Regions from separate parts of the Amycolatopsis sp. WAC 01416 genome, predicted to be linked through region 1. Evidence: riboswitches for the same ligand, from Rfam matches in the RefSeq annotation. Region 1 holds a riboswitch; the other holds the start of a gene.
What was found. Region 1 has a riboswitch for glycine ahead of gcvP (aminomethyl-transferring glycine dehydrogenase). Riboswitches for the same ligand answer to the same signal wherever they lie in the genome.

Region 1 (14,133 bases):
CTTTCTCGACAAGATGCCCGGTTGAGGCTCAAGCGAAGGCCTCCGGTGGCGGGCAGGAGCAGACGAGGTTGCGGTCGCCCGCGGCCCCGTCGATCCGCCGCACCGGAGGCCAGATCTTCGCGGCGGTGAAACCGGCAGGGAACACCGCGGTCTCCCTGCTGTACGGGCGATCCCACTCACCCGCGAGACAGCGCGCGGTGTGCGGGGCGTTGCGCAGCGGGCTTTCGGCCACCGGCCACTCCCCCGCGGCGACCTTCTCGATCTCGCCGCGGATCGCGATCATCGCGTCGCAGAACCGGTCGAGTTCGCCGAGGTCCTCGCTCTCGGTGGGCTCGACCATGAGCGTTCCCGCGACCGGGAAGGACATCGTCGGCGCGTGGAGGCCGTAGTCGGCGAGCCGCTTGGCCACGTCGTCGACCGTGACACCGGTCCGTTTGGTGATCGCGCGGAGGTCGAGGATGCATTCGTGCGCCACGAGCCCCTCGTGCCCGGAGTACAGCACCGGATAGTGCCCGGCGAGGCGTTTGGCCACGTAGTTGGCGTTCGCGACCGCGGTCAGGGTCGCGCGCCGCAGGCCGTCGGCGCCCATCATCCGGACGTAGGCCCACGAGATCGGCAGGATCGACGCGCTCCCCCACGGCGCGGCGCTGATCGGGCCCACACCGGTTGCCGGGCCCGCCTCCGGTTGCAGCGGGTGGTTCGGCAGGTACGGCGCCAGATGCGCGCGGACGCCGATCGGCCCGATGCCCGGTCCGCCGCCACCGTGCGGGATGCAGAAGGTCTTGTGCAGGTTCAGATGGGAGACGTCGGCGCCGAACTTCCCGTACTGCGCCACCCCGATCAGCGCGTTCAGGTTCGCGCCGTCGACGTACACCTGGCCGCCCGCGTCGTGCACCAATGCGCAGACCTCGCGGACGGTGTCCTCGTAGACACCGTGCGTCGAGGGGTAGGTGATCATGATCGCGGCGAGGTCGTCCGCGTGCTCGTCCACAGTGGACCTGAGGTGGCCGAGGTCGATGTTGCCCTCGTCGTCGCATTTCACGACGACCACGCGCATCCCCGCCATGACCGCGCTGGCCGCGTTCGTCCCGTGCGCGCTGGACGGGATCAGGCAGACGTCACGTGCCGCGTTCCCGCGTTCGCGGTGATAGGCGCGGATCGCCAGCAGCCCGGCGAACTCGCCCTGGCTTCCCGCGTTCGGCTGCAGGGAGACCGCTTCGTAGCCGGTGATGCCGGCGAGCCACCGCTCCAGATCCTTCACGACGCTGAGCAGCCCGGCCGCGTCCTCGGCGGGCGCGAACGGGTGCAGACCGGCGAACTCGGGCCAGGTGATCGGCTCCATCTCGGCCGTGGCGTTGAGTTTCATCGTGCAGGAGCCGAGCGGGATCATGCTCCGGTCGAGCGCGACGTCCTTGTCGGACAACGCCCTCAGGTACCGGAGCAGCGCCGTCTCCGAACGGTGCGCGTGGAAGACCGGATGCGTCAGGTAAGCACTGGTGCGGCGCAGATCCGGCGGGAAGCCGTCCGCGGTGTCCGCGTCGAGTGAGTCCACATCGGACACCGCGACCCCGAACGCCTTCCACACCAGGGAAAGGTGCTCACGGGTCGTCGTCTCGTCGCAGGCGATGGCGACGTGGTCCGCGTCCACGAGCCGCAGGTTGACCCCGAGTTCCCTGGCGGTGGCGACGATCCCGGTCGCACGGCCGGGGACGGCGACCATGACGGTGTCGAAGAACTCGCAGTGCACGACGTCGACACCGCTTTCGGCGAGCCCCGCCGCGAGCACGGTGGCCATCCGGTGCGCGCGGTTCGCGATGGCGCGCAGGCCTTCGGGGCCGTGGTACACCGCGTACATCGACGCGATGACCGCCAGCAGCACCTGGGCGGTGCAGATGTTGCTCGTCGCCTTCTCACGGCGGATGTGCTGCTCGCGAGTCTGCAACGCGAGCCGGTACGCGGGCGCGCCGTCGGCGTCCTTCGACACCCCGACCAGCCGGCCGGGCAGCTGTCGTTCGAGCCCTTGCCGGACGGCGAGGTACGCCGCGTGCGGCCCGCCGAAGCCCATCGGAACGCCGAATCGCTGCGTCGATCCGATCGCGACGTCGGCGCCGAGCTCACCGGGCGACCGCAGCAGCGTCAGTGCCAGCGGATCCGCGGCCATCACCACCGCCGCGCCCAGCGCCTTGGCCTCGGCGATGGTGTGCTCCCATTCGCGGACGACACCCGACGCGCCCGGATAGGACAGCAGCACGCCGAAGAAGTCGCCGCCGAGCCCCAGTCCGGTGATGCCTTGGGACAGATCCGCGGTCACCAGCTCGATGCCGAGCGGCTCGGCGCGGGTACGCAGAACCTCGATCGTCTGCGGAAGGGTGTCCTCGTCGACGACGAAGCGGGCCGACTTCGCCTTGCCCGCCCGGCGGACCAGCGTCATCGCCTCCGCCGCGGCGGTCGCTTCGTCCAGCATCGACGCGTTGGCGATCGGCAGGCCGGTCAGATCGGCCACCATGGTCTGGAAGTTGAGCAGTGCTTCGAGGCGGCCCTGCGAGATCTCCGGCTGATACGGCGTGTACGCGGTGTACCAGGCCGGGCTCTCCAGCACGTTCCGGCGGATCACCGGCGGGGTCACGGTGTCGTGGTAGCCGAGGCCGATCATCTGGACCATCGGCCGGTTGCGCGCGGCCAGCGCGCGGAGTTCGGCGAGCGCGCCGGTCTCGGTGGCCGGGGGCGGGAGGTCCAGCGGTGTCGCGGATTCCCGCAGTGACGCGGGAACGGCCCGCTCGGCGAGCTCGTCCAGCGAGGCGACGCCGACGACGTCGAGGATGCGCGCGAGCTCTTCGGTGCCGGGACCGATGTGCCGGTCCGCGAAGGGGGTTCCGGATTCGAGAGCGGCCAGTGAAACAGGCTCCATCGGGGACCTCCCAAGACGCGGGGGTGGGGCCGGGACGATTGTCCTGGCCCTCCCCACTCTGTCCGTACCCCCGTGGGGGCGCCTGAGAGTTTCGCCCGAGTGTTGAGCCGGGCTTGCACCGTCGGCGGGGCCGCCAGGATGTGACCTGGCGAACCACTTTCCAGAGGCGTCTCTTCCGCGCGGTCCAGGGTGCCTGAGAGGTTCCGGGGAGGACTTGCTCCTTCGGCGCCGAGCTCAACGGTTATCGGCTCGGTCTCTCCCGCGCGGATTCGTCGACCGCGGAAGTGAGCCTACCCTGCCGCCCGCGCGGCTTCATGATCAGCCGGTGCGACGTGCGTTACGGCGCTGCGTGAGCTCGTCCGGCGTGACCGTTTCGATCACGCCGCCGTCTGCCCGCTCGGCCGGGAACTCGTGGATGGTGCCGCTGATCTCCTGCATCGCGCCGCTGACCGCGATCCCGAAGACACCCTGCCCGCCCTGGAGTAAATCGACGATCTCTTCGGGCGAGGTGCACTCGTAGACGGTGGTGCCGTCGGAGAACAGGGTGACCTTGGCGAGGTCGCGGACGCCGCGCAGGCGCAGGTGGTCGACGGCGACGCGGATGTTCTGCAACGAGACGCCGGTGTCCAGCAGCCGCTTGACGACCTTCAGGACGAGGATGTCCTTGAACGAGTAGAGCCGCTGCGAACCGGAACCGTGTGCGGTGCGGATGCTCGGCGCGACCAGCTTCGTCCTGGCCCAGTAGTCGAGCTGCCGGTAGGTGATCCCGGCGATCTGGCAGGCTGCGGGACCGCGGTAACCGACGAGTTCGTCCGGGAGGGAAGAGTCGGGGAACAGCTCGCCCTGCTCGCCGTCAGCGACCGGAACGAGCGGCTCTTGAGGGCTACCAGCCTCGACCACGCCATGCCTCCCCTCGCCCGACCTGGCGGCCGGCGAACAAAGCCGCGCGGACCCACGTGAGCCCGCACCGGAGTTCATCGTCAAGACGAATGCCCCAGACATCCGAATCACACCTTGGCGATTCACTCTCATTGACGGTAAGCGCGTCCGGCAAACCGGTCAACGCGACGCGCGGTCGGCCTCAAGCTCTTCTTGAGGCTTGTCGAGCACCGTCCCCCGTTCGGCCGTACGCTTGCCATCTTTACTCAGTCGTGTTAATTTTTACTCATGCAAGTAAATCCCTCTACTCAAAGTGCCATGCAAGAGGTTCAGGCGGAGCTGGGGCTGTCGGTCACCGAGGCGGCCCGGCGGGCCCAGATCATCGGGGCCACGATCGCGACGATCTCCGACCTCGGCTACCACAAGACGTCGTTCGCGAAGATCAAGGAGCGCGCCGGGCTCTCCAGCACCCGGATCATCTCGTACCACTTCACCAACAAGGCGGGCCTGATGCAGGCCGTGGTCACCACCGCGACCGGGATGAAGGACAAGTTCCTCGAGGAACGGATCCAGGGCACGACCGACCGGGCCGGGCTGCTGCGCGGTTACATCGAGTCGGAGATCGCGTTCCTCGGCTCGTACCCGGAACTGGTGCGGGTCATGGTCGAGATGGCTTCGAGCGGCTCGGACGCCGAGGGCTGGTTCATGTCGGCGCCGATCGTCGAGGAGTTCCGGACCGGCAGGCTCGAACGCCAGCTGCGGCAGGGCCAGCAGGAAGGCGCTTTCGGCGAGTTCGCGCCGGACGTGATGGCGCTGTCCATCGCGCAGGCCATCGACGGCGTCGCGGCGAAGTTCGCGGCCGACCGGAAACTGGACCTGGAGCGGTACGGACGGGAGCTGGCGGACCTGTTCGTCAAGGCGACCGCGGCCTGACGGCAGGTGGGGTCGGGCGCGGTCCGTCGTGAGTGGCGATTCGGGTTAGAACCCGAATCGCCACTCACGACCACCTGTACCGACACCTCACCGCGGCCCTCACGACCGCACATACGATGAGGGGCGGCGCCGGTGGCGCCGCCCCTCGTGCGAAATCCCAGGATGTGCTCAGGTGTCCGCGCCGCGGAAGTCCTCCGGCGAGACCGAGTCGAGGAACTCGCGGAACTTCTCGACCTCGTCCTCCTGCTCGTCGGGGATGATGAGGCCCGCTTCCTCCAGCACCGCGTCGACGGCGTGGATCGGGACCCCGACCCGCAGCGCCAGCGCCACCGAATCGCTCGGCCGCGCCGAAACCCGGATGTCCCCGTCGAAGACCAGTTCCGCGAAGAACGTGCCTTCCTTCAAGTCGGTGATGACGACCTGCTCCAGTTCACGGCCCAGCGCCCCGATGACCTCCTTGAGCAGGTCATGGGTGAGTGGACGGGCCGGGCGGACTCCCTGCTGCTCCAAGGCGATGGCGGTGGCCTCGACCGAGCCGATCCAGATCGGCAGGTAACGCTCGCCTTCGGTTTCCCGTAGCAACAAGATCGGCTGATTCGCGGGTAGCTCCACCCGCACGCCGACGACGCGCATCTCGCTCATCGGGCTTCGCCTCCCTCTCGTGCGCACGGGCTGCAACGCTTGTCTCGACGACCAAGCGACGGCGATCCCGACGCTACCCGTCTTCCGAGCGCTGTGCTCGCTGTCTCCGACATTCTCGGTTCGCCTGTGGCAAACCAACTCTCACGGTACGGCATAGGCTGCCGAACATTCAGTCATTGACAAGTGGCCTCACAACGGCTCCCGGTCCCCTGGAGCGGTTCAACCGCCTGTGACTGCCCGTATTCCGGCCTTCACCAAGAGCGTGTGCAACGCCACGGTCAACGCGGCGAGCTCCCGGACGACCTCGTCGCCCCTCGCCTGGGCGTCCTCGTCACGATGCCGATACACGGGGGTCACGATCTGCTCCAGCAGGCCGACCTCGCGGTCGGCCGCGGCCCGGAAGGCACGCAGATGTCTCGGCTCTATACCGAATTCGGTCATCGCTTTCACGGTCTTCGCCACGAGGACCGCGTCGGGATCGAAGAACCCCGCCGCGCCTGGGCGGACGAGACCGTATTGCCGCAGCTCAGCCAGGGTGGCGGCGTCGATGCCCGCCTGGCGGAGGAGATCTTCCTCGGTCAGCCTGATCTCTCGATCGGTCTCGAAATCCCCGGGGGACGGCAGTCCGCCGTTCTCCCCCGGGGAGTCGAGTGATACGAGTTTGCGCGGCAACCGCGGCATCGCCGCGGTGTGCTCAGCGGACGCGGCGCCCTGATCCGCCGCGTCGAGCTGTTCCTTGATGACCTTCAGCGGGAGATAGTGATCCCGCTGGGCGGACAGGACGAATCGCAGGCGCTCCACGTCCGCCGGAGCGAACTGCCGGTACCCCGACGGGGTCCGGCCCGGCTGGACCAGACCCTCCGCCTCGAGGAACCGGATCTTGGAGATGGTGACATCGGGGAAGTCGCCGCGCAGCTGTGCCAGCACGGCCCCGATGCTCAACCCATCGCGCTGCGACGCATCCCGATCAGGCCGCCCGGCCGCCGTCACCGTGCCCCCTGGCCCCCGTGACCCGGGCCGGTCAGGAAGACCAGGCGGAACTTGCCGATCTGGACTTCGTCGCCACCGGCGAGGACGGCCTGGTCGACCGGCTCGCGGTTGACGTAGGTGCCGTTGAGGCTGCCGACGTCGATGACGACGAACTCGCCACCCTCACGGCGGAACTCGGCGTGCCGCCGGGAGACCGTGACGTCGTCGAGGAAGATGTCGCTGTCCGGGTGCCGTCCCGCGCTGGTGGTGTCGCGGTCCAGCAGGAAGCGCGAACCCGCGTTCGGTCCCCGCTTGACGACCAGCAGCGCGGAACCCGCGGGCAGCGCGTCCACACCCTGGACAGGGGCCTCGGCAGCCGGAGGAGCCTCAGTGCCTTCGACGTCGGCCAGGAAGTCGGCCCGGAAGACAGAAGTCCGCTCCGGAGACTGCTCCGGGGGAACGCCGGGCCCGTCGTTCGTGCTCACCTGAGCTCTCCTAACGCATGTGTGTTGCCACTACTCAAGAACGTGTGGAGGTCAAACGTACCGTGCCTGATCGAATCTCCGGCCCGCGGCTCCCCCTACTCTTCCCGAAGGGCCGCGGCCTGCGGCTATTCCTTGATCAGCGCCTGGTAGGCCTCGGCCTCCAGCAGGGATTCCACCGAGCTCGCGTCGTCGAGACGGAGCTCGATCAGCCAGCCCTCGCCGTAGGGGTCGCTGTTGATCAGCTCGGGCGACTCGGTCACCGCGTCGTTGACCGCGACCACCTCGCCGTCGAGCGGGGCGAACAGCTCGGAAACGCTCTTGGTCGACTCGACCTCGCCGAACGTGTCCCCCGAGCCGACCTGCTTGCCGACCTCGGGAAGTTCGACGAACACCACGTCACCGAGCTGATCCTGGGCGTACTCCGTGATGCCCACGCGCACGAGCCCGCCATCGCGCACGGAGACCCACTCGTGCTCCTCGGTGTACCGCAGTTCTTCTGGAGTGGACAACGCCGCTCCCCTTTCTCAGCCCTCACTCGAAACCGACGCGCGCAGTTTCGCATCCCGCCGGGTCAGGCGCCCGCCGCCTCCCGCAACTCGCCGGGTTCGGCCGTTCGCAGCGCCCGCACCGTCTGGACGACGTACAACACGCCTGAATAGACGTAGAGGACCGCGCCCCACGCCGTGAAGGCGTATCCGATCGGCCGGGCGATCGCGGCGATGTCGGATCCGCCCTGGGTGAGCAGCAGGAAGGGGAAGGCGTACATCAAGACGAAGGTGGCGCCCTTGCCGATGTAGGTGACCTCCGGCGGGGCGAAGCCGCGGTGCCGGAGCAGCAGTACGCAGACACCCAGCACGGCCTCGCGGACGACCAGCGGGACCACCAGCCACCAGGGGATGATGTCGCGGATCAGGAAGGCGATGAGGGTCGCGAGGATGTAGAGCCGGTCGGCGGCGGGATCGAGCAGCTGGCCGAGCCGGGACATCTGGTTGAGCCAGCGGGCGAGTTTGCCGTCGAGCCAGTCGGTGAGCGCGCTGAACACGAGCAGCGCGAGCGCCCAGCCGTCCTCCTTCGGGCCGAGGAGCAGCCAAAGGAAGACCGGCACCCCGGCGAGCCGGAGGATCGAAAGCATGTTGGGGACGTTCAGGGCCTGCCGCCAGAGGGAAGGCTCTTCGCTGGTCACGCTCGGTTCGGGGGGCGTACTCACCCGCTCAGCCTAGCCAGTGGCGCGCACGCCCTCCCGCGTCAGCTGGCCCGGGTGTGTGTCCAGCCGCGGCGTTGCAGGTCCGCGCTGGTCAGCGCCACGGGCCTGCCCCGGTGATCGGTGCCGACCCAGCGATTGTGGCCGGCGGAGCTTTCGAGGACGTACGGGCGGCCGCCACACCAGACGACGGTGCACGGTGCCGTCGGTGGCAGCTCCGTGCTCGCCGGTGCGGTGGCCTGGGGTGACGCGGGGTCGGTCTGTTCGTCGGTCTTCATCACTCTCACGGTTTCGTGACGGGGACTGGGACACGCCGGAGCGCTACCTTTCTTTTCGGCAGAACGGCGCCGCGCGTTAACGGGTCCGGCGTGGATTCGTCCGATCGGTTCGCAACGACAGTGGGGTGTTGTCGCGCTGTGAACGGCATGTTAATCGTCCACAATGGACAGTTATTGGGCGGTCCTCGCGTATCGCGGCACCGGGGGCGCGATAGCCTCCCGCGAATCGAACGTGGCTCAATGCCACGGCTTCGGGCCCGGCCGGGTCAGAATGGGCCGACCACGACCGGCCGACGAAAGGATCGCCTTGCCCGTCTCGACGACCACGGGAACGTGGCGGCGCCTGTTCGCGGCCTGCGCCGTCGCCGGAACGCTCGCCGCCTGTTCGGGCGACGATCCGCCACCGCCTGTCACCTCGATGTCGGCCTCGCCTCCCTCGGTTCCCACTGCGGTGTCCAGCGTGTCGGTGCCACCGATCCCGTCGCAGACCCCGCCGAGCCGCGCCGCCCCGCCTCCCACTTCCCAGCCGAAACCCGCTGAACCGGTTCAGGGTTCGTGCGGCACGGTCACCGCGGCCAGCGGGCTGACCTTGCAGGTGCTCAACGGACCCGGGGTCTCGTGCGCGGACGCGACCGGGATCGTCGGTTCGTTCCACAAGAGGATCGCCGGACGGCAGTCCGCGGGCTCGGACGAACCCGTCAGCGAGACCGTGGACGGCTGGCTGTGCGTCTCCGGCGCTCCCGCCGCGCAAGGCGGCACCAGTTGCGGCAAGGGCGAACAGAACGTGTTCGCCGCCGTCGTCCCCGTCGAATGAACCATCCCCGAGAAGAAGGGCCCATGAAGAGCCTCGCCGTACTTCCCGCCGCGTTCGCAATCGTCCTGCTGAGCGGTTGCGGAGCCGATCCAGCTCCCGCCGCCGCGCCGGCGCCGTCCTCCCCTGCCGCCGCCTCGGCGCCCGCCGGGACGCCCTGCGGCGAGGTCGCCGGGCTCCAAGGCGCGAAGAACAAGGTCGTCGCACACGGGAAGACCGACTGTGCCGAAGCGACTCAGGTGCTCACGGACTACTTCACCAAGCTGACGCCCGCCGAAGCCGCGTCGCCGCAGGGGCCCGGTCCGGTGGTGATCGGCGCCTGGACATGCGGAAGCGGGCCGAACGATCCGGTGACGAGTTGCTCGACCGAGGACGAGCGCCAGATCGAAGCGACGCGTTCCTGAGCGCGAGCCTGACCCGGCGCGCGGTTTCTGTTCCAGGTTCCCACTGCCGCACAGTCCACTGTGGCCGGACGCACGTTCAGTCCTCGCGACGCCGCTTGCCGACGTCCAACCGGTACAGGACGACGCCCACTATCACCATGCCGACGAGAAAGAGACCCAGCGCGCCACCTGCCGAGACCTTCCAGATCAACGGCGATCTCGTCCGGTAGGCGAATCCGTCACCGGCGAAGACCGTGTCACCCCGCGCGATCTCCTCACCCAGGATCCGGCCGCCTCCGGTACGACCGTCGGCGAAGCGCCATTTCCCGGAGCAGTAGGGGGTCTGGCCGTTCACCGCGGATCCCTCCGAGGTGCACCCCGAGATCTCGGTGACCGTGACGTCCTCGCCGGTGCTCAGTTCACCGATGTCGGAACCGAGGAAGCCCCAGACCAGACCGAAGATCAGCAGAAAGGGGATAACGGTCGAAAGCGCCGAGGAAAGAACTCCGGGCTTCCGCGCATTTTCCGGCACTGGAGTCCTTTCGTCGATCACTGGAGCTTCAGCAGGACTTCCCGCTCGAGTTTGCCGACGAGGAGGTACTCGGGCCGATATCCGGGCGGGACCACGAAACAGACGAGACCCGTGGTGCCGTCGAAAGCGCCGGGAGCGCCCGCACAGTCCTTGACCCGCTCCGGCTCACCGTGTTCGTCGGCCGACAGCTCCAGCGGCGTGTCGCCGAGGCGGGACGCCTCGATCCGCAAGGTGAGGACGTGGAATCCGCTCAACCACGCCTCGGCACCCTCTGGCGGTCCGGGCCTGCTGTCGAGCACACGCACGGCCGCCTCCCCGGAGACGGCGGTCTGTCCACGGGCGAACACCGGTGGCGGCCCCCATAAGTCGCGCCGGAGTTCCCAGAAATTCGGGACGGGGTCGGCCGCCTCACCGTAGGCCGTCCCGCCGAACCCGACCGGCGTCAGCACGACGAACGCGGCGAAGGCCAGCCCGGCGACGAACGGCAGCGCCTTCCGCGCGCCCCCCGGTCTCGCCACTTTGACCAGCACGATGGCCGCGAGCACCAGGAGTGCCAAGCCGAGGGACATCGCCGCGATCTTTTCCCACGGATGGTGGGCTTCCACGACGTCGGTGGCCCCGCGTACGGACAAAACCCGGTCCGTCACCGACGAAAGCCGGGCGACCACCGGATCAGCGAGGCCGAACGTGTCTCGTGTCGGCAATTCGATCGCGCGGCCGTCTTCGGCGATCGCCAGGACGTCGTAGCTGGTATGCGGGCCGTGCTGTCCTTCGCTGGTCGTGGAGTTCCACTCGGAGATCACCGCGCGCACGTCGTACGTGCCGGCCAACCCCTCGACGGTCCACCGCCCGGCGAAGGCCGCGACGGTTCCCCAGACGATCCCGATCACGAACGCGGTGATCATCGTGTTCGTGCGCTGCCTGTCTTTCCGATCCGGTTCGCGGACGACCACCAACACCCCCTGTTCGGCTCGCCCAGCCTATTGCCCGAAGCCGCCGAGCGGCACGGGATTTGTACCCACCCCCTTGCGGATCGAAGTAAGAGTCGTCTAGACTCAAACTATGCTCACCAGGGAAGACGCCGTGGCGATGATCGAGAACACGGTCGACGCGGCCGCTCTGTTCACCCGCCATCGCTACCGCGAACTGGCGGCCGTGCTCCACCCCGACCGCAACCCCGGCGACGACCGCGCCCACCGGGCCGCCGCCACCCTCAACCACCTCCACGACGAGTGGAAACGAGCCCGGCGCCAGACGGTCACCACCGCGACGTCGGCGTACACCCTCGCCGAGCCGCTCGCGGTGGGCAGCGTCGCGACGACCTACCGGACCACCGGCCCTCATCTGGTCAAACTCGTCCGCGACCCGGCGCTCAACCCGCTGATCCACGCCGAGTGGGCGGCGTTGCGCACGCTCGACGGCTTCACCGAACGGCACCGGTGGCTGCGTCCCTACTACCCGCGGCTGCTCGACACCTCGGGTCCGGTGGCGCGGGGCGACCGTGCCTTCAGCGTCCTCGATCCGCTCGTCGACGGCTTCGTCACCCTCGCCGACATCGGGAAAGCCTTCCCTGGCGGGCTCGACGGCCGCGACTACGCGTGGATGCACCGTCGCCTCCTGCGTGCCGTGGCGGGCGCCCATCGCGCGGGTGTCGTCCACGGCCACCTCACCGCGGACAACGTGCTCGTCCATCCGGGACAGCACGGCATCGTCCTCGCCGGCTGGTCCTTCGCCGTCGAAGACGGTGTGCTCCCGCTGGCGGCGGACAAGTCCATCCAGTACCCGCCGGAAGTCCACAAAGGACTCCCGATGACCGCGGCGACGGACGTCCACATGCTCCACCGCATGATGCTGGAACTACTGGCGCCGAACGAGACCCGCCAACGCGAGTTCGCGACGTGGTGCACCCAGGACATCCCGGCGCAACGACCCGAAGCTGCCGATCTGCTCGACGAGTACGACGAACTGCTCGACGACCTGTACGGCCCCCGCACCTTCCGACCCTTCACCATCCCCGAGACAGGAGCCTGACCATGGGACACGGACACTGGGACGACAACGCCTACGCCGCCGCGAGGACCTTCCGCGCGGCCAAGGGCGAGGACGATTTCGGCTACACCGCCGATCTCCGCTCCAAACCCGCGAAAGAGTGGAAGGTCGCGCCCGCGCTCGACCCGCTGAACGCCGTCCGGGAATGCCGGGATTCGGCCGACCACACCGATTCGACGCCGATCGCGGTGCTGTTCGACGTCACCGGCTCGATGCGCCGGGTGCCGCGGATCATGCAGGGCAAGCTCGGCAAACTGCACGGCCTGCTCAAGCGCCGGGGTTACCTGGCCGACCCGCAGGTCCTGTTCGGCGCGATCGGTGACGCCGACAGCGACCGGGTCCCGTTGCAGATCGGGCAGTTCGAATCGGACAACCGGATGGACGAGCAGCTGCGCACGATGTTCCTAGAAGGTGGTGGCGGCGGGCAGAAGAGCGAATCCTACGAGCTGGCCGCCTACTTCATGGCCAGGCACGTGGTCACCGACGCTTGGCAGAACCGCGGCCGTAAGGGCTATCTGTTCATCATCGGCGACGAGCTGAACAAGCCCGCGCTGGAGGCCCGCCACATCCGTCACGTGATCGGGGACGACGTGCGGGAGGACATCGACCCGGCGTCGGTGTACCGGGAGCTGGCCCGTAAGTGGCACGTCTACTTCGTGCTGCCGAACCAGTCGTCGTACTACAACGACCCGCAGATCGGCGAGCACTGGAGCGGTCTGCTCGGCCAGAACTTCCTCAAGCTCGACGATCCCGGCGCGGTGTGCGAACTGATCGCGGCCACCATCGGGCTGGAGGAACGGGTCGTCGACGTCGACCGGGCGCTCGCCGACCTCGCGGACGTCGGCTCGGTCGCCGAAAGCAAGGCGGTCGGCAAGGCGCTGGCGAAGCTGGGCACCAAATCTGTCGTCACTTCGGCGGTGCCGGAGCCGGACGGGCCGAGCGACGTGGTGCTGCGATGAATCTCCTGGACGGACACGTGGTGGTGGTCGGGCTCGGCTTCGGCGACGAAGGCAAGGGCGCGGTGGTCGACGCGCTCTGCGCCGCCCGGCCCACCACCGCCGTGGTCCGCTTCAACGGGGGCGCGCAGGCCGCGCACAACGTCGTCGTGGACGGGCGGCACCACACGTTCAGCCAGTTCGGGGCGGGCACGTTCGCCGGCGTGCCCACCCATCTGTCGCGGTTCGTGCTGGTCGAGCCGTTCGCGCTGGCGGCCGAAGCGCGGCGGCTCGAGGCGGCTGGCGTCCGGAATCCGCTCTCGCTGCTGAGTGTGGACGGGAGTGCCTTGCTCACGACCCCCTTCCACATTTACGCGAACCGGGCCAGGGAGGAGGCCCGAGGCGCGAACCGGCACGGCTCGTGTGGGAAGGGGATCGGCGAGACCGTCTGGTACTCGCTGCTCGCGCGGGCCGCGCCGGGTGAAGTGGTGGAGGGCCAGGAGGTGATCGGGACGCCGGGGGAAGCGCCCACGGTCGCCGACTGCGCCACCCCGTCGGTGTTACGGCGCAAACTGGACGCGCTCGCGCGGTTCTACGCACCGCTCGCCACGCCACCGCACACCGTGGACGAACTGGTGGCGCTGTACCGCGATTTCGCGGACGCGGTGCGGATCACCGACGGCGGCGAGCCAGGGCGGCTGGCGGACTCCGGACGGCTGGTCTTCGAGGGAGCGCAGGGGGTTCTCCTCGACCAGCACCACGGATTCCACCCGCATACGACCTGGTCGACCACCACCCCGCACAACGCCCGCACCTTGCTGGCCGGGCGCCCGCACGCGGTACTGGGTGTCACGCGGACCTATCTCACCCGGCACGGCGCGGGGCCGCTGCCGACCGAGTCCGCCGCCGTGCTCGCCCGTTTTCCGGAGGCACACAACGAAACCGGCGACTTCCAGGGCGCGTGGCGGGCGGGCCATCTCGACGCGGCCCTGCTGGACTACGCGATCGCGGCCTGTGACGGCGTGGACGCGTTCGCGGTGACCCACCTCGACGCGACCGGGCTGAAGGTCGTACCCGATGACGGCTCCCCCGCCGTCGACCTGCCGGATCCGGCGGCGTGGTTCGGCG
Region 2 (14,133 bases), on a different contig from region 1:
CGGTCGGTGAGCAGCTTCTGCCGCGCGCCGCCGGCGACGAACATGCCGATACCGCGCCGCTTTTCGAGCAGTCCGTCGTCGGCGAGCACGTTGATCCCCTTGGCCGCCGTCGCCGGATTGATCCGGTAGAAGGCGGCGAGTTCGTTGGTTGACGGCACGCGTTCCCCCTCGGCCAGGCTTCCCTCGGCGATGTCGTCGGCGATCTGTTCGGCGATCTGCACGAACAGGGGTGTTCCTTCGTCGAGCACGACACCTCCGTTCCCAGTCTTCGTGCACCCGTGCCGGGTGCAGTGGTTCATTACTGGAGTAAGTAACCCATGAACCACCCCTTTGACGCAAGCGGGTTCCGCCGTGCGCACTACTGCGCAATGCGTGGTACCTTCTGTTGCGTAAGACTGGGAGGGACGCGACTGTGGAGATCAGTCAGCTACTTAAAGGCGTGCTGGACCTCGCCGTTCTCGCGGTACTTCGCGGAGAGGACGGCTACGGCTACGACGTACTCCGAAGACTTCGCATCGCGGGGTTGCAGGAAGTGGGCGACGCTTCGGTGTACGGAACGCTTCGGCGGCTGTACAAGGCAGGCCTGCTGACGTCGTACGTGGTGCCGAGCGAAGAAGGCCCGCACCGCAAGTACTACAGCCTCAACGAACCGGGTCGTCAGCGCCTCGAGGAGTCGGGGCAGACCTGGCGGACTTTCGCCACGACAATGAACAGCCTGTTGGGAGAGGCAGCATGAGCACGCAGAATCCGACCGCCGTGCGGGTGTATCTGGCGAGGGTCAGGAGCGCGCTCGCCGACCTTCCCGAGAGCGAAGTCGAGGAGATCCTCGAAGACGTCCGGCCCCATCTCGCCGAGATGGAGGCGGAACTGGGGGAGAACCCCAAGGTCGACGCCTTGATCGAGCGGCTGGGTAGCCCCGAGAGCTATGCGGCCGAGCTGCGGGCGTCAGGTGGCTATCCGCCGCGTCCGGCCGACGCGGGCGACAAGACCACCGTGCTGAAGGTGAAGACCGGGATCGGCGGAGCGCGGTTCGCGTTCTGGGGCCTGGTGTTCTCCGTCGGCGGCTTCGCGCTGTTCGGCTTCGCCGCCGCGGTGTGGGTCCGGGTGGAACCGTTGCTGGGCCTGCTTTTCGTCGCCCCCGTGCTCGCGATCAGCGTCGCCTACGTGGTCCGCAAGGGCGTCGCCCCGATCGCGGAACTGCCCGAGGTGGTCAAACTCCGCGAGACCGTGGCCTCGTTCCGGAAAGACCGGAACAGCAAGGGGCTGAACTACGTCCGCACACTCAAGCCGGCGTGGTGGGTGCTGTGCGCGGCGGTGCTGGTCGTGTTCGGCCTGCTGCTCGTGGTCCGCGACACCGAGGCCGTTTTGCTGCTGCCGTTGATGCTGCTGGCGGCCGTCGCCGTGGTGTGGGCGGGGCCGAAGCTGAAGACCGACCGGCGGCTGCTGTGGCTGGCCGTGCCGATCTCGGCTTTCGTCATCGGAAGCATGCTCGGCGGTGCGGGCGCCGCGGTCGACCTGATCGCGAAACGGTCCTACGGCAACGGTTCCTACAACAGCGGCTACACGCCGAACTACAGCGACAACTACGGCAACCCGCAGTTGATGTACGGCAGCCAGGACGTGGAGAACATCTACGCGTTCGACGCCGAAGGCAAGCCGCTGACCGAGATCTACCTCTACGACGAGAACGGCCGTCCGCTCAGCACTACGCGGTACGCCTGCGAGAGGAGTACGGGCGAGAAGCGGAAGGCCGGTGACGACAACCGCTATCCGCGTCCGCAGATCGAGCGGGGTGTCCAGGACTACGACGGAAACCGCGACGGCTACAACGGAAGTCGCTCCTACTGCCAGGAGAAGACCGAGGTCCCGTTCAGTGCGGCGATCCCGAAGGGCGCGCCGGTGCCTTCTTCTGCCGCCCCGCCGTCGTCCTCCTCGGTGGCGCCTCCGCCGAACTCCGCCCAGCCGACGCGCTAGGTGGTCCGGGTGGAGGCGGCCGTCGGGGGCGCCTCCGCCCGATTTCGTGGGTGGTCTGGACGGGTAAGGCGACGCCTTCTCCCTGTCCTTGATGGATGTGATGCGAGATGGTGGTGCCTGACTTGGGCGATTCGTTCGGCTTATTGGGAGTAAGGCGGAGGTGGCGGGTTGCGAAAGCCACTTTGGCAACGTTCAACGTTGCGAAAGTGGCTTTCGCAACGTCGGGGGCAGGGGTGACTTCGCTGCGCCGGTGCCGTCGTTGAACCCAGGGCCGAGACGCGTCGCGAAAGCCACTTTCGCGACGCCTGAGGTCCCGAAAGTGGCTTTCGCGACACCTGGGTGCCCCACGGCCGCGAACGAATCCCCTCGTCCCGGCACCTTCCCACCATTCTGGATGGTGGTGCCCGCCTCGGGCGATTGCGCGGGACTCGTGAGTGGCGTTTCGGGTTAGAACCCGAAACGCCACTCACGACCCCTAAGCGAAACCGCATATCTAGCCATCAATCGGATATTTACTCGCCAGGGAATGTCCCTTGTGGGCACTCCGGGCACGGCTGACCCCAGGCCGTACCGGGACACCTGTCCGTTTCGCGCACGGGATGCCGCCGCACGGCGGGTTCGCGCTGGGTCTCGAACGCTGGACGGCCCGGTTGCTCGGGCTGCCCAACGTCCGCCAGGCGACGTTGTTCCCGCGTGACCTGCACCGCTTGACCCCGTAAAGCCGCGAGCCGGCACCTCGTGCTGAGGTGCCGGCTCGCGTGGGAAACAGGCTCAGTGGAGGAACGCGCTCCTGGCGGCCAGGTCGGCCAGCAGGGCGCGGCCCTTCTCGGCGTTGCGCGGCTGGGCCAGGACGTCGTAACGCCGGGCGACCAGCTGGCTCTGCGAGATGAACCCGCGCTTGTTCTTCGAAGTCGCGTACCCCAGCGCGCCGAACAGCAGATTGAACGCGATACCGCCGACGAGGCCGACGAGGATCGGCACCAGCCCGGCGCCCGGGTTCAGCAGGCTCAGCACGAGGCCGAGGAACATACCGAACATCGCGCCCGACAGCGCCGAGCTGGTCAGTACCTTGCTCCAGCCCATCCGCCCGGCGATCCGCTCGACCAGGACCGGCTCGACCCCGACGATGGTGACGTCCGTGATCGGGAAGTCCGTTCCCGCGAGGTGGTCGACGGCACGCTGCGCTTCGGAGTACGACTCGTACGAGCCGATCGGCCACCCACTGGGCATCGTCGGGAGCTGAGCCCGCCCCTGGGGCTCGGTGAACGTGGTCTGCTGCGTGAATGCCTGTGTCATTCCTTCTCACCTCTCTTGATCCGTACAACGTTCCGGGTGTGCGGATCTCCTCCCGTCCGGCGGGATTCACAGCATCTTCTCAGCCGGGCATCGCAGACAATCCGCCCAGGGATCAACTACAGTCCGCAATGGGTAACGAGACAGACCATTGGTCGAGTTGACCAGGTCGGGTCCACCCGGTAGGAAGAAGCCGCAAAGGTACCGCTTTGAACCTTTAGGTGAGGCTGATGGCGAACAGGCGCGGCATGCTCACGCTGGATCGGCTCCGGGAACTGGTCGAGGACGGCACGGTCGACACGGTGCTGGTGGCGATCACCGACATGCAGGGCAGGCTGCAGGGCAAACGCTGCGCCGCCGAGTACTTCCTCAACGAGGTCGTCGAGCACGCCACCGAAGCGTGCAATTACCTGCTCGCCGTCGATGTCGACATGAACACCGTCGACGGCTACGCGATGTCGTCGTGGGAGACCGGCTACGGCGACTTCGTCATGCGCCCGGACTTCGACACGCTTCGCCTGCTTCCGTGGCAGGAGGGCACCGCGCTCGTCCTCGCCGACCTCGAACGGGTGCAGGGCGGCGCCGTGGCCCCTTCGCCGCGCCAGATCCTGCGCGGTCAGCTCGACCGGCTCGCCGCGCGTGGTCTCGCCGCGTACGTCGGGACCGAGCTGGAGTTCATCGTCTTCGACGACACCTTCGAGTCGGCATGGGACAAGCGGTATCAGGACCTTCGCCCGGCCAACCAGTACAACGTCGACTACTCGATGCTCGGCACCTCGCGGATCGAGCCGCTGCTGCGCCGCATCCGGAACGACATGGGCGGGGCGGGACTGTACGTCGAGTCGGCCAAGGGCGAGTGCAACCCCGGCCAGCACGAGATCGCGTTCCGCTACGCCGACGCGCTGACCACCTGCGACAACCACAGCGTCTACAAGACCGGGTCCAAGGAGATCGCCGCGCAGGAGGGCAAGAGCCTCACGTTCATGGCGAAGTACAACGAACGCGAGGGCAACTCCTGCCACATCCACATCAGCCTGCGTTCCGCCGAGGGGGAGCCCGTCCTGGCCGGCGACGGCCCCGGCGGGTTCTCGCCGCTGATGGAGCACTTCCTCGCCGGTCAGCTCGCCGGGCTGCGTGAGCTGACTTACTTTCTCGCCCCGAACATCAACTCCTACAAGCGTTTCGTCCCCGGCAGCTTCGCGCCGACAGCCGTCGCATGGGGCACCGACAACCGCACGTGCGCGCTTCGCGTCGTCGGGCACGGAGACTCGCTGCGCACCGAGAACCGGGTCCCCGGCGGCGACGTGAACCCGTACCTTGCGGTGGCCGCGCTCATCGCGGCCGGCTTGCACGGCATCGAAAACGAACTGGAGCTGGAGCCGGAGTTCCACGGCAACGCCTACGGCTCCGACAAACCGACCGTACCGACGACCCTGCGGGAGTCCGCGGCGCTGCTGGACAAGAGCGAACTCGCCAGGACCGCGTTCGGGGACGAGGTCGTCGACCACTACCTGAACGCGGCGAAGGTCGAACTCACCGCGTACGACGCCGCCGTCACCGACTGGGAGAGGATCCGTGGCTTCGAACGGCTCTGAACCGATCATCGGCCTCACCTCCTACCTGGAGCCCGCGAAGTTCCTCGTCTGGGAGACCGAAGCCGCACTGCTGCACCGGGTCTACGTCGACGGGATCGTCGCGGCGGGCGGGATCCCGGTCCTGCTGCCGCCGGTGAGCGGTGCACACGATCGGCTGATGTCCGCCGTGGACGGGCTCGTGCTGGTCGGCGGCGCCGACGTCGACCCGGCACGCTACGGCCAGGAACAACACGCGACGACGTACACGAGGCCGAACCGGGACGCGTTCGAGTTCGGCCTGCTGCGGTCCGCTTTGGACAGCGGAAAGCCGGTGCTCGGCGTGTGCCGCGGGCTGCAGGTGCTCAGCGTCGCGCTGGGCGGCACGCTCGCCCAGCACCTGCCGGACACTTTGGACAGTGCTGATCACCAGCCCGCGCCGGCGACCTTCGGCACCACTACGGTGACGCTTGCGGAGGGGAGCCGGGTCGCGGCGATCCTCGGCACCGAGACCAAGGTGCCGTGTTACCACCATCAGGCGATCGACAAGCTCGGCGACGGGCTGGTCCCGGTCGGCTGGGCCGACGACGGCACCATCGAGGCGGCCGAACTGCCCGGCGACGGGTTCGTCCTCGGCGTCCAATGGCATCCCGAACAGAATCCCGACGACATCAGGCTTTTCGAGGCGCTGGTAGAAGCAGCTAAGGAGCGCGCATGACGTTCGAGGTGATCAACCCCGCCACCGAAGAGGTGGTGCGGTCGGTCGAGCCGACCTCGGCCGAGGAGACCGACGCGGCGATCGCCCGCGCGCACGCGGCGTTCCCCGCCTGGCGCGCGGTGGACCCCGGCGACCGGGCGCGGCTGCTGCGCCGCTTCGCCGACGCCGTCGACGCCGACATCGAGAACCTCGCCGCGCTGGAGGTCGCCAACGCCGGCCACACGATCGGCAACGCGCGCTGGGAAGCCGGCAACGTCCGCGACGTCCTGACGTACTACTCCGCGTCGCCAGAACGGTTGAGCGGCAAGCAGATCCCGGTACCCGGCGGGGTGAACATGACGTTCCATGAGCCGCTCGGCGTGGTCGGGGTGATCGTGCCGTGGAACTTCCCGATGCCCATCGCGGGCTGGGGGTTCGCACCCGCGCTCGCCGCCGGGAACACCGTCGTGCTCAAACCCGCCGAGCTCACGCCGCTGACCGCGATCCGCCTCGGCGAGCTCGCCCGTGAGGCGGGGATCCCCGAAGACGTCTTCCAGGTGCTTCCTGGCAAGGGATCCGTGGTGGGACAGCGGTTCGTGGACCACCCCGCGGTGCGGAAGGTGGTGTTCACCGGCTCGACCGAGGTCGGCAAGCAGATCATGGCGGGCTGCGCCGCACAGGTGAAGCGGGTGACGCTGGAACTCGGCGGCAAGAACGCGAACATCGTCTTCGCCGACGCCGACCTGGAGAAGGCCGCGGCGACCGCGCCGTACGGCGTCTTCGACAACGCCGGGCAGGACTGCTGCGCGCGGTCGCTGATCCTGGTGCAGTCGAGTGCGTACGAGAAGTTCATGGAACTGCTGGAACCCGCGGTGAACGGCGTGGTCGTGGGGGATCCGCGGCTGGAAGTGACCGAGATGGGGCCGCTGATCTCGGCGGGGCATCACGCGAAGGTGTCGTCCTATGTGGACGACGCGGCGCCGGTCGCCTTCCGGGGCAACGCGCCCGTCGGCCCCGGGTACTGGTTCGCGCCGACCGTCGTCACTCCGCCGGATCTGCGGCATCCGCTGGCTTCGGAGGAGATCTTCGGCCCGGTCGTCGCGGTGGTCCCGTTCGACGGGGAGGCGGACGCGGTGACCATGGCCAATGACACCGAGTACGGCCTGTCCGGCTCGATCTGGACCCGCGACGTCGGCCGCGCCTTCCGCGTCGCCCGTGGTGTCGAGGCGGGGAACCTTTCGGTGAACTCGCATTCGTCCGTCCGGTACTGGACGCCCTTCGGCGGGTTCAAGCAGTCCGGGCTGGGCCGGGAACTCGGTCCGGACGCCGTCGACGCCTTCACCGAGACCAAAAACGTCTTTATCAGCACGGAGGAATAGGAATGGTTCAGCGTTTCGAAGGCCGCGTCGCGGTCATCACCGGCGGCAGCAGCGGCATCGGCCTCGCCACCGCGCGGCGGCTGGCGAGCGAGGGCGCGAAGGTCGTCATCGGTGACATCTCCGCCGAGGCGGGCAAAGCCGCGGCCGACGAGGTCGGCGGCCTGTTCGTGCAGGCCGACGTCACCGACGCCGAACAGGTCGATGCCCTGTTCCAGACCACTGTGGACACTTTCGGCTCGGTCGACGTCGCGTTCAACAACGCCGGCATCTCCCCGCCCGAGGACGACTCGATCCTCACCACGGGCATCGACGCGTGGGAGAAGGTGCAGAAGGTCAATCTGACCTCGGTGTACCTGTGCTGCAAGGCGGCGCTGCCGCATATGCGGCGGCAGGGCAAGGGCTCGATCGTCAACACGGCGTCGTTCGTCGCGGTGATGGGCGCGGCGACGTCGCAGATCTCCTACACCGCGTCCAAGGGCGGGGTGCTGGCGATGAGCCGGGAACTGGGCGTGCAGTTCGCGCGGGAGAACATCCGGGTCAACGCGCTGTGCCCGGGCCCGGTGAACACCCCGCTGCTGAAGGAACTGTTCGCGAAGGACCCCGAGCGGGCGGCGCGGCGGCTGGTGCACGTGCCGGTCGGGCGGTTCGCCGAGCCGGAGGAGATCGCGGCCGCGGTCGCCTTCCTGGCGAGCGACGACGCCTCGTTCATCACCGCTTCGCAGTTCCTGGTGGACGGTGGGATCTCGGGCGCCTACGTGACCCCTCTCTGACCGTCGCAATTCGTCACCTGATTGCGTCGCGCTGGCCCGCCACCCCTGTCACTCGTCCCGGTGGCTGGGATGGCGGGTCGCTGACCTGCGCTGTAGTCCTGAGACGCGGAGCCGCACGGTTCCACGATCCGAAAGCGCGGGAGGCCCGAAGAATGACCCGGCAGATGAGCACCGCCATGCGTGACTGCATCGACCTGTGCAACGAGTGCCACGTCAGGTGCGAGGAGATGTTGACGCGCTGCATGGAGATGGGCGGCGCGAAACTCGGGATGATGATGGTGACCTGCGCGGACATGTCCCGCATGTGCGCCGACATGATGATGCGCTGCTCCGCCATGGTCGCCGACCTCGAGATGATGCGCATGTGCGCGAAGATGTGCGGCCTCGCCTCCCAGATGATGCGCATGTGCGCCCAGGAGTGCGCCAAGACCGGTGATGCCGAGCTTGCCGACGCGGCCGACATGATGACGCGGTGCGCCGAGCTCTGCGGCACGATCACCGCCGAGATGATGATGGAGAACGCGTAACTCGCGTGATCAGAGCCGTCACTCGCGTGATTGAAGGCGTAACTCACGAGTTACGGCTCTGATCACGTGAGTTACGGCTCCAAGCACGCAAGTGACGTCGTCGGGTCGAAGTAGACGTGCGTCGAACACGCCAGGTACGGTGTGCGCACAACTACAGACAGGGCCGTCGAGCTGGAGCGGGAGAGCCCTCACGAACGTGGTGGGGCACCGAAGGAGCAAACTCCCCGGAATCTCTCAGGTACTCACTACCGCTTCCGCGAGGCCACTCTGGAAAGCAGGCGCGCAAGTGCGCCTCACCCAAGGTGAAAGCCGCATCACGTGCGGTGAAACTCTCAGGTGCCATGACAGAGGGGGAGTTCCCAGCGCACCGGTCTATCCGGCGCCTGACCCAAGGAGCTCCCTTGACCAGTACGTCCTTCGACGACCGGCACATCGGCCCCTCGGAGTCCGAGCAGGCCAAGATGCTCGCCGAGGTCGGCTACGGCAGCCTCGACGCCTTGGTGCAGGCCGCGGTGCCGTCCGCGATCCGGGTCACGCGTGACCTCGAACTTCCCCCCGCCGCGTCCGAAGAGGACGCCATCGCCGAGCTTCGCGCGCTCGCCGCGCTCAACAAGCCGATGACGCAGATGATCGGCCTCGGCTTCCACGACACGGTCACCCCGGCGGTCATCCGCCGCAACGTGCTGGAGAACCCGGCCTGGTACACGGCGTACACCCCGTACCAGCCGGAGATCTCGCAGGGCCGTCTCGAAGCCCTCCTCAACTTCCAGACCATGGTCTCCGAGCTGGCCGGTCTCACCACCGCGAACGCCTCCCTGCTCGACGAGTCCACCGCCGTCGCCGAGGCCGTCATGCTGATGCGCCGCGTGTCGAAGTCCAAGTCCGACAAGGTCGTCCTCGACGCCGAGTGCCTGCCGCAGACCATCGCCGTCGTCCGCACCCGCGCCGAGGCGATGGGTGTCGAGGTCGAGGTCCGAGACCTGCTCACCGGCTTGCCGGAGGAGTTCTTCGGCGTCGTCGTCCAGTACCCGGGCGCTTCCGGCGTGCTGCGCGGCGCGGGCTTCTACTCCGCCATCTCCGAGACCGCGAAGGCCGCCGGAGCGCTGTACACCGTCGCCGCCGACCTGCTCGCCCTCACGCTGATCACCGCGCCGGGTGAGTTCGGCGCCGACATCGCCGCCGGTTCCACCCAGCGCTTCGGCGTCCCGCTGGGTTACGGCGGGCCGCACGCCGGATACATGGCCGTCCGCGCCGGGCTCGAGCGTTCGCTGCCGGGCCGCCTGGTCGGGGTCTCGGTCGACGCCGACGGCAACCCCGCGTACCGCCTCGCCCTGCAGACCCGCGAGCAGCACATCCGCCGCGAGAAGGCGACTTCCAACATCTGCACCGCGCAGGTGCTGCCCGCCGTCCTCGCCGCGATGTACGCGGTCTACCACGGTCCGGACGGCCTCAAGCGCATCGCGACCCGAGTCCACGAACTCGCCACCACACTGGCGGGCGCTCTCCGCGCGGCCGGCGTCGAGGTCGTCCACGAGGGCTTCTTCGACACCGTCCTCGCCCGCATGCCCGGACAGGCCGAAGCGGTCGTCGCGGTCGCGCGCGAGCACGGGATCAACCTCGGCCCGGTCGACGCCGACCACGTCCGCATCGCCGTCGACGAGGTCACCACGCCCGCGATCATCGCGAAGGTGCTCAACGCGTTCGGCGTCGACAACGAGGCCGAAAGCACCGAAGCGCTTCCCGCCGGTTTGCACCGTGAGAGCGAGTACCTCACGCACGAGGTCTTCCACTCCCACCGCTCCGAGACCGCGATGCTGCGGTACCTGCGCAGCCTGTCCGACCTCGACTACGCGCTCGACCGCGGCATGATCCCGCTCGGCTCCTGCACGATGAAGCTCAACGCCACCACCGAGATGGAGCCGATCAGCTGGCGCGAGTTCGCGGGCATCCACCCGTTCGCGCCCGCCGACCAGGCCGAGGGCTACCACGTCCTCGTCGAGCAGCTGTCCGGCTGGCTGGCCGAGGTCACCGGCTACGACAAGGTGTCGTTGCAGCCGAACGCGGGCAGCCAGGGTGAACTCGCCGGCCTGCTCGCGATCCGCGCGTACCACCACGCCAACGGTCAGGCCGAACGCGAGGTCTGCCTGATCCCGTCGTCCGCGCACGGCACGAACGCCGCCTCCGCGGTCATGGCGGGCATGCGTGTCGTCGTGGTCAAGTGCACCGACGAGGGCAACGTCGACCTCGACGACCTGCGCGCCAAGGTCGAGGCCAACCGCGACACGCTGTCCGCGATCATGGTCACGTACCCGTCCACACATGGCGTGTACGAGCACGGCATCGACGAGCTGGCCAAGATCGTGCACGACGCGGGCGGCCAGGTCTACGTCGACGGCGCGAACCTCAACGCCCTGCTGGGTCTCGCCAAGCCGGGTGAGTTCGGCGGCGACGTCTCGCACCTGAACCTGCACAAGACCTTCTGCATCCCGCACGGTGGCGGCGGCCCGGGTGTCGGCCCGGTCGCGGTCCGCGCGCACCTCGCGCCGTACCTGCCGAACCACCCGATGCTGGCGAAGGCGGGCCCCGAAACCGGTGTCGGCCCGATCAGCGCCGCCCCGTTCGGCTCGGCGTCGATCCTGCCGATCTCGTGGGCGTACGTCCGGATGATGGGCGCCGGTGGGCTCACCGCCGCGACGCAGGTCGCCGTCCTCGCCGCGAACTACGTGGCCAAACGCCTCAACCAGCACTACCCGGTGCTCTACACCGGCCAGGACGGCCTGGTCGCGCACGAGTGCATCCTCGACCTGCGCGGGCTCACCAAGGAGACCGGCGTCAGCGTCGACGACGTCGCGAAGCGCCTGATCGACTACGGCTTCCATGCCCCGACCATGTCGTTCCCGGTCGCGGGCACGCTGATGGTCGAGCCGACCGAATCCGAGGACCTCGGCGAGATCGACCGCTTCATCGCGGCGATGATCGCCATCCGCGCGGAGATCGACGCCGTCGCGCAGGGCAAGTGGGCCGCGGACAACAGCCCGCTGCGCAACGCCCCCCACACCGCCGAGACCCTGGTCGGCGACTGGGACCTGCCGTACGACCGCGAACTGGCGGTGTACCCCGCCGGAGTGAATCGCAAGGCCAAGTACTGGCCTCCGGTGCGCCGCATCGACGGTGCGCGCGGGGACCGTAACCTCGTCTGCTCCTGCCCGCCGCTCAACGCCTACGAGAACTGAGGCACTGATGTCGAAAGAGACGTCCCTGCACGGAGTCCACAAAGGACTGGGTGCGTTGTTCACCGACTTCGCGGGCTGGTCGATGCCGATCCGCTACAGCAGCGAACTGGCGGAGCACAAGGCGGTCCGCGAGACCGCGGGCCTGTTCGACCTCTCCCATATGGCCGAGATCGAGGTGACCGGTCCGCAAGCGGCCGACATCCTCGACTTCGCGCTGGTCGGCAACCTGTCCGGCGTCAAGCCGGGCCGGGCGCGCTACACGATGATCTGCGACGAGAACGGCGGCGTGCTCGACGACCTGGTCGTCTACCGCCTCGCCGACGAGAAGTTCCTGGTCGTGGCCAACGCGGGCAACGCCTCCGTGGTCGCGGAGGCACTGGCCGAGCGAGTCTCCGGCTTCGACGCTGTCGTCGAGAACAAGTCCGAGGACGTCGCGCTGATCGCCGTCCAGGGCCCGAAGGCGGTCGCGATCCTCGGCGCCGTCACCGACGCCGACCTCGGCGCGCTCAAGTACTACGCGAGCGTCCCGGCCGTCGTGAAGGGTCACGACGTCCTGCTCGCCCGCACCGGCTACACCGGCGAGGACGGTTTCGAGCTGTACGTCCCGGCCGGTGAGGCCCCCGCCGTCTGGCGCATCCTGACCGACGCGGGCGAGCCGCACGGTCTGCTCCCGGCCGGTCTCGCCTGCCGCGACACCCTGCGCCTCGAAGCCGGGATGCCGTTGTACGGCAACGAACTCAGCCTCCAGCTGAGTCCGTTCGAAGCCGGCCTCGGCCGCGTCGTCAAGTTCGAGAAGCCCGGCGACTTCGTCGGCAAGGCCGCGCTCGAGGAGCTGTCCAAGAAGGACGTCCCCCGGGTGCGTGTGGGGCTCAAGGGCTCCGGCCGCCGCGCCCCGCGCCACGGCTACACCGTCCTGGCGGGCGAGACCGAGATCGGCGAGGTCACCAGCGGTGCCCTGTCGCCGACCCTGGGTTACCCGATCGCCATGGCCTATGTGGACCGGGAGCACTCCGAGCCCGGCACCGAGCTTTCCGTCGACATCCGGGGCCGCATCGAGCCCGTCGAGGTCGTCGCCCTGCCCTTCTACTCCCGCGCCTGAAAGGCCCTTTCGACATCATGAGCATCCCCCAGGACCTGAAGTACACGAAGGAACACGAGTGGCTGAACGTCGCGGACGGCGTCGCCACCGTGGGTATCACCGCCTTCGCCGCCGAGTCGCTCGGTGACATCGTGTTCGTCCAGCTTCCCTCGGTCGGCGACACCGTCACCGCGGGCGAGGTGTTCGGCGAGGTCGAGTCGACCAAATCGGTCAGCGAGCTGTACGCACCCGTGGACGGCGAGGTCGTCGAGGTGAACGAGGCCACAACGGACACCCCCGAGCTCATCAACTCGGACCCGTACGCCGAAGGATGGCTCCTGAAGGTGCGTCTGTCCGGCGACGTGCCCGCCCTGCTCGACGCCCAGGCGTACGCCGTCTTGACCCAGGAGAACTGACATGTTCAACGCTGCCCTGTCCGATGTGGACCCCGAGGTCGCCGCGGCGGTCGCCGCCGAACTCGACCGGCAGCAGTCGACCCTGGAGATGATCGCCTCGGAGAACTTCGCCCCGGTGGGCGTGCTCGAGGCGCAGGGTTCGGTGCTGACCAACAAGTACGCCGAGGGCTACCCCGGCCGCCGCTACTACGGCGGTTGCGAGCACGTCGACGTCATCGAGCAGCTGGCGATCGACCGTGCGAAGGCCCTGTTCGGCGCCGAGCACGCCAACGTCCAGCCGCATTCGGGCGCGCAGGCCAACGCCGCCGCCATGGTCGCGGTGCTCAACCCCGGCGACACCATCCTCGGTCTCGACCTCGCCCACGGCGGTCACCTGACGCACGGGATGAAGATCAACTTTTCCGGCAAGCTCTACAACGTCGTCGCCTACCACGTCGACAAGGAGACCGGGATCGTCGACGTCGAGGAGATCGAGCGCCTCGCCAAGGAGCACAAGCCGAAGCTGATCATCGCCGGCTGGTCGGCGTACCCGCGTCAGCTCGACTTCGCCGAGTTCCGCCGCATCGCCGACGAGGTCGGCGCGAAGGTCATGGTCGACATGGCGCACTTCGCCGGTCTCGTCGCCGCGGGCCTGCACCCGAGCCCGGTGCCGTACGCGGACATCGTCACCACGACCACGCACAAGACCCTCGGCGGCCCGCGCGGCGGCATCATCCTGTGCCGCCAGGAACTCGCCAAGAAGATCAACTCGGCGGTGTTCCCCGGCCAGCAGGGCGGTCCGCTGGAGCACGTCATCGCCGCCAAGGCCGTCGCGCTCAAGATCGCCGCGAGCGAGGAGTTCCGCGAGCGTCAGCAGCGCGTGCTCGAAGGCGCGAAGATCCTGGCCGACCGCCTCTCGCGCACGGACTGCTCCGAAGCGGGCGTCCGCGTGCTGACCGGCGGCACCGACGTGCACCTGGTGCTCGTCGATCTGGTCAACTCCACTTTGGACGGTCAGCAGGCCGAAGACCGGCTGCATTCGGTCGGCATCACGGTCAACCGCAACGCCGTCCCCTTCGACCCGCGCCCGCCGATGATCACCTCGGGCCTGCGCATCGGCACCCCGGCGCTGGCGACCCGCGGCTTCGGCGCCGAGGACTTCGCCGAGGTGGCCGACATCATCGCCGAGGCGTTGCGCCCGGACTTCGACGAGGCC

Region 2: it holds a riboswitch for glycine, as region 1 does, so the genes downstream of both, gcvP (aminomethyl-transferring glycine dehydrogenase) here and gcvP (aminomethyl-transferring glycine dehydrogenase) in region 1, are expected to answer to the same signal.

What each region holds. Positions count from the first base shown of each region.
Region 1 covers NZ_QHHX01000009.1:435,132-449,264, reverse strand. Annotated here, with positions in the region: gene DL990_RS30825 (nuclear transport factor 2 family protein) at 1-25, shown strand, start outside; gene gcvP (aminomethyl-transferring glycine dehydrogenase) at 29-2,908, opposite strand; glycine riboswitch at 3,079-3,180, opposite strand; gene DL990_RS30815 (MerR family transcriptional regulator) at 3,227-3,808, opposite strand; gene DL990_RS30810 (TetR/AcrR family transcriptional regulator) at 4,106-4,720, shown strand; gene DL990_RS30805 (bifunctional nuclease family protein) at 4,889-5,362, opposite strand; gene DL990_RS30800 (MerR family transcriptional regulator) at 5,582-6,352, opposite strand; gene garA (glycogen accumulation regulator GarA) at 6,349-6,816, opposite strand; gene gcvH (glycine cleavage system protein GcvH) at 6,942-7,325, opposite strand; gene DL990_RS30785 (CDP-alcohol phosphatidyltransferase family protein) at 7,388-8,023, opposite strand; gene DL990_RS30780 (hypothetical protein) at 8,062-8,295, opposite strand; gene DL990_RS41975 (hypothetical protein) at 8,533-8,742, opposite strand; gene DL990_RS30770 (hypothetical protein) at 8,756-9,109, shown strand; gene DL990_RS30765 (hypothetical protein) at 9,133-9,510, shown strand; gene DL990_RS30760 (hypothetical protein) at 9,587-10,021, opposite strand; gene DL990_RS30755 (hypothetical protein) at 10,039-10,974, opposite strand; gene DL990_RS30750 (adenylate cyclase) at 11,084-12,052, shown strand; gene DL990_RS30745 (hypothetical protein) at 12,055-13,029, shown strand; gene DL990_RS30740 (adenylosuccinate synthetase) at 13,026-14,133, shown strand, end outside.
Region 2 covers NZ_QHHX01000004.1:438,238-452,370, forward strand. Annotated here, with positions in the region: gene DL990_RS15785 (GntR family transcriptional regulator) at 1-248, opposite strand, end outside; gene DL990_RS15790 (PadR family transcriptional regulator) at 413-736, shown strand; gene DL990_RS15795 (DUF1700 domain-containing protein) at 733-1,974, shown strand; partial or broken gene DL990_RS15800 (amino acid--tRNA ligase-related protein) at 2,562-2,693, shown strand; gene DL990_RS15805 (general stress protein) at 2,746-3,270, opposite strand; gene DL990_RS15810 (glutamine synthetase family protein) at 3,498-4,862, shown strand; gene DL990_RS15815 (gamma-glutamyl-gamma-aminobutyrate hydrolase family protein) at 4,843-5,556, shown strand; gene DL990_RS15820 (aldehyde dehydrogenase) at 5,553-6,914, shown strand; gene DL990_RS15825 (3-oxoacyl-ACP reductase) at 6,917-7,684, shown strand; gene DL990_RS15830 (hypothetical protein) at 7,837-8,211, shown strand; glycine riboswitch at 8,469-8,569, shown strand; gene gcvP (aminomethyl-transferring glycine dehydrogenase) at 8,613-11,444, shown strand; gene gcvT (glycine cleavage system aminomethyltransferase GcvT) at 11,452-12,543, shown strand; gene gcvH (glycine cleavage system protein GcvH) at 12,561-12,938, shown strand; gene glyA (serine hydroxymethyltransferase) at 12,940-14,133, shown strand, end outside.